Regions from separate parts of the Paenibacillus sp. 23TSA30-6 genome, predicted to be linked through region 1. Evidence: riboswitches for the same ligand, from Rfam matches in the RefSeq annotation. Region 1 holds a riboswitch; each other region holds the start of a gene.
The links. Region 1 has a riboswitch for thiamine pyrophosphate ahead of E0698_RS16450 (ABC transporter substrate-binding protein). Riboswitches for the same ligand answer to the same signal wherever they lie in the genome.
Positions count from the first base shown of each region.

Region 2: another riboswitch for thiamine pyrophosphate. It lies ahead of E0698_RS07555 (thiamine phosphate synthase); the one in region 1 lies ahead of E0698_RS16450 (ABC transporter substrate-binding protein).
Region 3: another riboswitch for thiamine pyrophosphate. It lies ahead of thiM (hydroxyethylthiazole kinase); the one in region 1 lies ahead of E0698_RS16450 (ABC transporter substrate-binding protein).
Region 4: another riboswitch for thiamine pyrophosphate. It lies ahead of thiC (phosphomethylpyrimidine synthase ThiC); the one in region 1 lies ahead of E0698_RS16450 (ABC transporter substrate-binding protein).

Region 1 covers NZ_SLTL01000017.1:64,799-66,992, reverse strand. The annotation lists gene E0698_RS16455 (pyridoxamine 5'-phosphate oxidase family protein) at 1-292, opposite strand, end outside; TPP riboswitch at 559-668, shown strand; gene E0698_RS16450 (ABC transporter substrate-binding protein) at 862-1,908, shown strand; gene E0698_RS16445 (MTH1187 family thiamine-binding protein) at 2,179-2,194, shown strand, end outside.
Region 2 covers NZ_SLTL01000006.1:153,111-155,304, forward strand. The annotation lists gene thiO (glycine oxidase ThiO) at 1-497, opposite strand, end outside; gene E0698_RS07555 (thiamine phosphate synthase) at 563-1,177, opposite strand; TPP riboswitch at 1,460-1,568, opposite strand; gene abc-f (ribosomal protection-like ABC-F family protein) at 1,657-2,194, opposite strand, start outside.
Region 3 covers NZ_SLTL01000049.1:10,348-12,541, reverse strand. The annotation lists gene E0698_RS25010 (YetF domain-containing protein) at 1-527, opposite strand, end outside; gene thiM (hydroxyethylthiazole kinase) at 628-1,446, opposite strand; TPP riboswitch at 1,500-1,609, opposite strand; gene E0698_RS25000 (right-handed parallel beta-helix repeat-containing protein) at 1,684-2,194, shown strand, end outside.
Region 4 covers NZ_SLTL01000024.1:44,162-46,355, forward strand. The annotation lists gene thiC (phosphomethylpyrimidine synthase ThiC) at 1-1,074, opposite strand, end outside; TPP riboswitch at 1,258-1,370, opposite strand; gene E0698_RS19650 (IclR family transcriptional regulator) at 1,524-2,194, opposite strand, start outside.

The sequences.
Region 1 (2,194 bases):
CCTCGTCAGCCGTTACACGGACAGTCGCCTCAACCTCTACGACTTCCTTTGTACCGCCAACCTCATAGCCCAGCAGCAGATAAGCGTTTGGGTTGTCCTTGAGCTCCTCCACCTTATGTGTTTTGCGATCTGTCGCCAGATGGATGTTCAACCCTTCGTTAAAAAGAGCCATATAGCGTACCTTCGGCTTGCCGCCCTCCACCGTACCCAACGAGCAAAATTTGTTGTTATCCAAAGCCTTTACAATGGCTTGTTCCAGTTGGCTGCGATCCAATGATTCCGTTTTACCCACGGTACAACAACTCCTTTTCGCAAATTAGAATTCCTTTGAAGGCCTATGCCATGATCCAACACCAGCTCATCAAACCATACCTGCGTAGCTATTCTGAAAAACAACTTTAAGCGATTGAATCATGGTCATTTTCAGAACAAAGCTCACAGTAAAAGTGTACCCTGTCGTTTGGCAAATGAACCGCCACTTCTTCCTATATGCTGGACAGACCCGCCTTCTAGGCATATAATCGTCGTAGTAAACCCGAATGAATAACCCATTCGACTATACAATGCCAGGGGTGCTGGAATCGGCCGGCTGAGAGTGTGTCCCAAGACACTGACCCTTACAACCTGATCTGGGTAATGCCAGCGTAGGAATGCTTAAGCAAGATGCGCCTTTTCTTTGACCAGGCCCATCCCTTACTTTGGTATATACATGCGCAAGCGTCCCGGAACATCGGGGCGCTTTTTTTGTTGAAGATGATGTTGTTGGAACAGATAGCGTCCGGCAGAAGTTATTTTTGTGAAATGGGAAACATAAGCTGTCTGATCCGACGGATTACGGGTAATAAAGGAGAGAACACAACGATGAAGCGCATGAAAATGTTAAGCCTCGGGCTGATCAGCCTGTGGTTAATGGCCCTGACCCTGACCGCCTGCGGCGGAAGCTCCCCCTCTGCCCCACAAGGCGAGACTCCTGCCGCCAACACCCAATCATCCTCCCCGACAAAGGGACTCAAGGACGTTAAAGTCGTGCTCGACTGGACGCCAAATACGAATCATACGGGCCTCTATGTCGCCAAGGACAAAGGATTTTATGAAAAAGCAGGCTTGAATGTCCAGATCGTTCAACCCGGCTCAGGCGGAGCCGATCAAATGGTTGCTTCCAATGCTGTACCTTTTGGTATCAGCTATCAGGAGGGCGTCACACAAGCTCGTACGCAAGGGGTACCGCTCGTATCCATCGCTGCGGTCATCCAGCATAATACATCAGGCTTCGCAGCCCCGGTTGACCGCGGGATTAAGAGCCCGAAGGATTTTGAAGGTAAAACCTACGGCGGCTGGGGTTCGCCCGTAGAAGAAGCGGTCATGAAATCCATCATGGACGCAGACAAAGGCGACGTAAGCAAGGTGAAGATCATCAACATGGGCAATGCCGATTATTTTACAGCCGTGAAGCGGGATATCGACTTTGCCTGGATTTTCTACGCATGGACCGGGATGGAAGCCCAATTACGGGGTGAGCCACTGGATATGCTGTATGTAAAAGATTATTCCAAAAGCCTGGATTACTATACACCTGTCATCGTGAGCAACGAACAGACCATTAAAAATGATCCTGAGCTGGTCAAGTCCTTCATGGACGCAACCGCTCAAGGCTATGAATATACCATCGCTCACCCGGAAGAAGCCGCAGACATCTTGACCAAAGCGGTTCCGGAGCTGGATAAAAAGCTGGTGCTCGCCAGCCAAAAATGGCTAAGCCCACGTTATCAGGACGATGCCACCCAATGGGGCGTACAAAAAGCGGAGATATGGAAAAACTACTCCGACTGGATGTATGAGCGCAAGCTGCTCAGCAAACCCTTGGAAGTCGATAAAGCCTTTACCAACGACTTCCTGCCCAAGCGTTAATCATTTTGTTAAAACGCTAAATGTGTAAAAATTCCACACCAACAAAACCCGATAATATGTTGCTTTTAAGGCGGTTGGCAGCGTAGCGTTACATTTGAATCTGAAGAAGCGCAGCGTTCGCCTTTGCCGTGGGATTCTCACCTTTTAAACTATTCAAAGAATCCCACGGCAACAGCGATCGTAAGATCAAATGAAACGCGAAGCGGTCTCCCCCCCTTAAACCACCATATTTCCCTAAAAACACTCCAAATAAAGGACAGGTGAATTCACATGGCTAACACACTGC
Region 2 (2,194 bases), on a different contig from region 1:
CAAAGCTGGGCAGGAGAAATCTGTGTCTCCTTTGATCGGTATATAGCCCCGATCACTTGACCATCCAAACCTGGAATTCGGCAGGCCAATTCTCTGGCATCCCACCACACAGGATGATCACCCTCTCGCGCAATAGCCGCATTCCAGCGTTTTTGCCCCTCTGCTTCCGAACGGAAGGGAGTCACAAATCCTTCTGTTCGGAATTCCACCGCAACACCAGACAAACGCTCCAGGTCACGAACCAGCTCGGGAAGTGCATCCCGGCTTGTGCGGGCGAACTGTGCCAACTCCGGGTCGGTGAATTCTTCACTCTCTGCTGCCAGCATCCCTACCGCAGCCCCTGAGGCTCCCCCGCCCGGAATGAATCGTTCCACCAATATCGTACTGCGACCCTCCTTGGCCACATGATAAGCAATGGAGCTACCGATGACACCTCCACCAATCACCAAGCATTCAGCGTGTCCAATAGCTTGTGCCTCTGTTTTTATCTCTGGCATATGTTCCATCTCTCCTCTCCCCTAAACGATTCTGCTTGCAGCGATCTCCTACTTTCGTTTCACCACTACAGGCTGTGCACTACCCGATCCGCCATTCGCTTGTACGCCATCGCAGCCGCAACGGGGGACTCAGCCTCCCAGATGCCAGACATCACCGCAATTCCGCTTGCACCCACAGTATACAGCTCGTGAATATGGCGTGGTTGTATGCCGCCTAGAGCAATTACAGGGATGCTCAGCAGCCTGCATATGCGCTCAAGCTGTACTATACCTCGCGGAGTGACCCCCGGCTTGCAGTGAGTCTCATACACATGACCATAGAGTACATAATCCGCTCCTGCCTGTTCGGCAGCCTGTGCCTCCTCCAAAGAATGCACCGACACCCCGCAGTGCGTACCCTCTGGAAGTATACTTTTGACATCCTCAACAGGTAATCCGTTAGCCGGTAGCTGGATAGCTCCAACGGAGGTAAGCAAAGCAACATCCACTCGGTCATTTACTGCAATTTGCTGTAAAGGAACTCCTCGATTCACCATACTGCGGGTTAAAGCAAGCAATTCAAATGCGCCCTTCTGCTTCAAGCGCACGTGTACATAATGAACATACGGATGAATAGCAGCAGCCACTTGGGCAGTATGTGCATGTGCACTGGAATCGCCTTCCATCGTAATTACGTGCAATTCGATCTCATTCTCACCTCACAATGGACTAAATGGTTGTAAGCTGACCCTGTATCTTTACAGTCTCATATCGTGCTATACGGTATGGACTAGCCACGTTTACCAGCAAAAAAATGAAGGGGTACGATATATGAATACGAACATATGAACACAAACGAAAACGCAAAAAAACCACTTCCCAAAGGAAGTGGTTTAACGTACGTCCAATAACCGAACGGACCATCATATCCGTATACGTATATTGTCCCACGAACAAACAAAGTAATGATTTTCGTTACCTCGTTTGTACGGCGCTCACTTCCCTACGCTGGCATAACCCAGATCAGGTGCAAAGGGTCCGAAATCCGTTTATTCCGTCTCAGCCGCATGGGCGGCTCCCCTAGTGTAACTATTTTATTGTATCAGCTAAAGATAGCTTAGCATATTTTCCTAATCCTGCAAACCCCGCTTCTTGTGAAGCTTGGTACAGAACTGGATATTTAGTTGACTTTACTTGACCATTCTTCCACATTCCACGTTTTGGTTACCCAATCCTCGTAAAAGTCCGGTTCGTGAGATACGAGCAATACCGTTCCTTTGTATTCCTTCAAGGCACGTTTCAGCTCATCCTTCGCTTTGATGTCCAAGTGATTAGTAGGCTCATCGAAAAGCACCCAATTGCTTTCCCGCATTAGCAGTTTGCATAGGCGGACTTTGGCCTGCTCACCACCACTGAGCGCGGATAGCGGACGGGTGATATGCTCATTTTTCAAACCGCAACGCGCCAAATGCGCCCGTACCTCATGCTGGTTCAAGTGCGGGAATTCATTCCACACATCCTCAATCGGTGTAACTTTCTCTGCGCGTACTTCTTGCTCAAAATAAGCCGGCTGCAAGAAATCCCCTTGATAGGTCTTGCCGCTGATCGGCGGAATTTTTCCCAGAATGGTTTTGAGCAATGTCGATTTACCGACACCATTGTAGCCCACAATCGCAATTTTATCGCCACGTTCAATCGTCATGGACATTTTAGGCAAC
Region 3 (2,194 bases), on a different contig from region 1:
TTATCGATGACCGTAACGGAAAAGAAATCAGGCTGCACACCTATCCCCATATCCTGAGCGGTTGGCGGCTCGTATTCGGGTTTGCGCATGACTGATAGTGAGCCGTTCGTTTCCAACGTGGCGTACCTGACCTCACGAAGAGAAAAAATATTTTGCTGCCGAAGCATGGAAAGTAACTGTGTATACTCAATATCGTATTTTTCTAGCATTTCTTGATTAACCTTGCCTTTATCGATGAGCAGCACAGTCCGGCCCTCCGCCATATATCCAAATCTTACAAAATGGGTCGTTGCCTTCTCAAAAAAATAGGACAGCGCGCACCACAGTGCCAAAGCAAACAAAAGCTGCCCAATGCTCACCTTATCGTCGTATAGTGTATTCCCCACAATTTCGCTTAAAACCAATGACGTTAAAAAATCGAGCGGTGTTAACTGACTGAGGGTTTTCCGCCCTGTAATAAAAGCAATAATCCACAAACCAAAAAAGCTGATGATCAATTTGACACCAATCGTGACGAATACCTCCATACATACACCTCCCGGCAAGAAGTTATTTCTCCTTACGGGTTATTACACCTGTCCATTTCTATATAAACAGTGGTTCATTTCACCTTCTATCCTCTTGTGTTCAGAATATCCGCTCTAATGCGCGCACCCTACCGTACTGGCGCACATCTTCCGGCGTTACCGCGAACAGCATATTAAGTAGCTCGATCTGAAAGCTTCCTGGTCCTTCCCCACCTTTTCGTTCTGCTGCCATTTCAGCAGCAACGCCATATACGGCAAGTGCTGCCATGCCAGCAGTAAGTCTGTCGTTTTCGACAGCAGCGAAAGCGCCAAGCACCGAAGTTAATAGGCAACCAGCTCCCGTAACTTTGGTAAGCATGCTATGGCCGTTCTCAATGATCCACCCTATACGGCCGTCGGTAATGACGTCTTCTTTGCCGGTGATTGCAACAATTGTATTCAGTTGATGGGCTGCTTTGACTGCAAGTTGTGAAATATTCAAATTGCCTGTTTCTCCAGCATCGACACCTTTAATTTGTATGTCTTCGCCAATGATTTGTGCAATTTCAGCAGCGTTACCGCGAACAATATCCACCTTGACCCGATCCAGAATCCGGAGAGCGGAGGCTGTGCGGAATGGGGTCGCTCCCGCGCCCACGGGATCTAACAGCACAGGTACCCCATGTTCATTAGCCGATAAACCAGCCATAATCATGGACTCTACAAGTTCTTCATTTAACGTACCAATGTTAAGTACAAGCGCCCCCGCAATTCGGGCCATATCTGCGACTTCCTCTTTGGCGTATGCCATAACTGGTGAAGCGCCGAGCGCGAGCAGTCCGTTTGCCGTAAAATTGGTGACGACCACATTGGTTATATTGTGAACGAGCGGATTCGTATCCCGCATATTTTGTAGCAACAAAGCCATTTGATCTAACATTAAAAAACCAACCCTCTTTCTTCAGGAACCTGTGAAAGACTGTTGGCCTATACATATGTATACACTTCTATCCCTACGCTGGCATTATCCAACAGGTTCACACGGTCTACGACGGCTTAGTCGTACTCTCAGCTTGCTTCCACAGGCTCCCGTTATATTTTTTTCTAATGTTACGGGTTCGTCATACAAAAATCAACAGATATTTTGATCATGTAAAAAACGTTTGGAGGTTTGCTTTTGGACCCATCTATTGCTTCTTCCCCGTCTGCTGTTGTAGCCGCTGATGGCTCGGGTGACTATCTCTCTCTAATTGAAGCTTTAGCATCCAATGAAACTAATATTTTAATAAAAAACGGTATTCACAATGTTTTTACTACTATATTGATCCAAAACCATACTACAAAAATACAGGGTGAATCCATTGAACAAACGATACTTCGCCAAGCCGATCCTTCAAAGGATTTAATCAAAATAAACGCCGATGATGTTTCGATTACCCGCTTAACCCTGGATACGTTCACTCACTCTGCTCAAGCAGCTCTTGTTGTTGCATCCTCTAACCGTACCCGCATTGAAGGAAATAAGATTTTAGGTGCTGCAAGTATTTTTGCCGTATACTTTGCGGGTCCACAGGTGACGCCAGGTGCAGATACGATTGCAGCAGTAGAAGAAAATCATCTCGATAATGAGAATGTGTTTGAAAATAACACCTTATATTCTGAAGGGATTCGCGTTTCACGTAATTTAG
Region 4 (2,194 bases), on a different contig from region 1:
GGAAAAGGCCACATCGTAGGCTTTCATAATTTCGCATATTTCTTCAAAATGTGTGTACAAAAAGTTCTCCCGATGGTGCGCAAGACACCAAGCCGCCATGATCGACCCTCCACGGGACACAATTCCCGTCATTCTGCTTGCCGTCATCGGAATATACCGCAGCAGCACGCCCGCATGAATTGTAAAATAGTCCACGCCCTGCTCCGCCTGCTCAATCAGCGTGTCACGATACAGCTCCCATGTTAGCGCCTCTGCTTCGCCGTTCACCTTTTCAAGCGCCTGATACAGCGGTACAGTCCCAATCGGCACAGGGGAGTTACGGATGATCCATTCACGCGTTGTATGGATATTACGGCCTGTGGACAGGTCCATGACCGTATCCGAGCCCCAGCGTACAGCCCAGGTCATTTTCTCCACTTCCTCCTCGATGGAGGACGTAACCGCAGAATTACCAATGTTCGCATTAATCTTCACGTGAAAATGACGACCAATCACCATCGGCTCACTTTCCGGGTGATTGATATTTGAAGGCAAAATAGCTCGTCCTGCCGCCAACTCCTGCCGTACAAACTCAGGCTCCACCCCTTCGCGGATCGCCGCAAATTCCATTTCGGGCGTAATGATCCGTTGCCGCGCATAATGCATTTGCGTTACACTACGCCCTTGCCGCGCACGAAGCGGACGGTTGGTTACGCCGGGAAATTCAGCCGTCTCCCGTTTGGAGCCGGGCTTCAACCCGTTATCCTCCGGCTTGACGGCGCGCCCCTCGTAAGCCTCCACATCGCCTCGTTCCAGTGCCCAAGCTCGCCGTAATGGAGGCAAGCCCTTACGGATATCGACCTGATAGGCTTCGTCGGTCATGGGACCGCTCGTATCGTACACACGTAACGGCTCATGATGCTCCGTGCCCTGCGGCGTATGTGTGGGATGCAGGGCAATTTCACGCTCCGGTACGGCAATGTCCGGCCGCGAGCCTTGAATATATACCTTGCGGCTCCCCGGAAAGGGCTTCACCCCTCCTGTCTGTTCATCCACTGCGTTCCCTACTGTTCCTTCTGTTTCTGTCGGTTTCATTGTCCATTCCTCCCGTTTCGATGAAATGACACACCGATCCGGAACCATCCCCAGGCTGGCTATCTATGCAAAAAAGCCGGTTCCCCAGGGGAACCGGCTAATCTAACGAAACAGCTATGCAGACGGCTACGCACGCGGAAACATACTCCGATGCATTGCCGTAGACAGCGGCTACGTATACATTTCAATGGCCGATTACTTCCCTACGCTGGTATGATCCAGATCAGGTGCAAAGGGTCCGGAATCTAGTGCGATTCCATCTCAGCCCGGTATTACAGGCTCCCCCAGTAACTGTGATAATTCTATTCGCATGAGGCGGCTATAATTGACAACCCGCCATCCCCATCAGATTACTTCAAATTTACGGCTTTGGCAACCCTTCTCTGGTCCCTTTTTCCAAGATCTCCTGCATCATTCACTTAGATTGCCCCGGTTCCTCTCAATCCTTGCTACGGAAGCATAAGCCCCATTTCTTTTGCCGCCTCAATCAAAATCGGTGCAAAATCATGCAGCGTCTCGGGCGCTAGTCGGCTGACCGGACCAGATACAGATAAGGCCGCAGCGACCTGTCCCTTCCGATTCACGATAGGCGCAGCCACAGCAGCAGCGCCCGGCTCCCGCTCCTCATAGCTGGTCGCGTAGCCCTTCTCACGAATATCCTGCAATTGAGCCTTATAGACCTCCGGGTCTACCGAGGGCGGCCATTCATCCCCGCTTAGCAGGGCTTCCAGCTCCTGCGGCGGCATAAAGGCCGCCAGCACCTTGCTGGAGGCTCCTACAGCCAGCGGCATGCTTGCACCCACTGGCGCAACGCGGCGGATCGCCTGATTACTCTGCACGGCCTGAATGCGGATACGCATGCTGCCATCGCGCAGGTATAGGCTGACCGTTTCGCCCAGACGGTCACGCAATCCTTCCATCGCTGGCTGTAATAGGATCGCCGGCTCGTCGCTTTGCGACAAATGGGTGGACAGCTCCCATATCCGGATGCCAAGCCGATATTTTTCCGTTGCGGCATTCCGAACGACAAAGCCGCGATCCTCCAACGTGGTCAACAGCCGATGGACGGTACTTTTATGTAAACCAATTTTGGAAGCAATCTCTGTCAGGCCCAGATCGG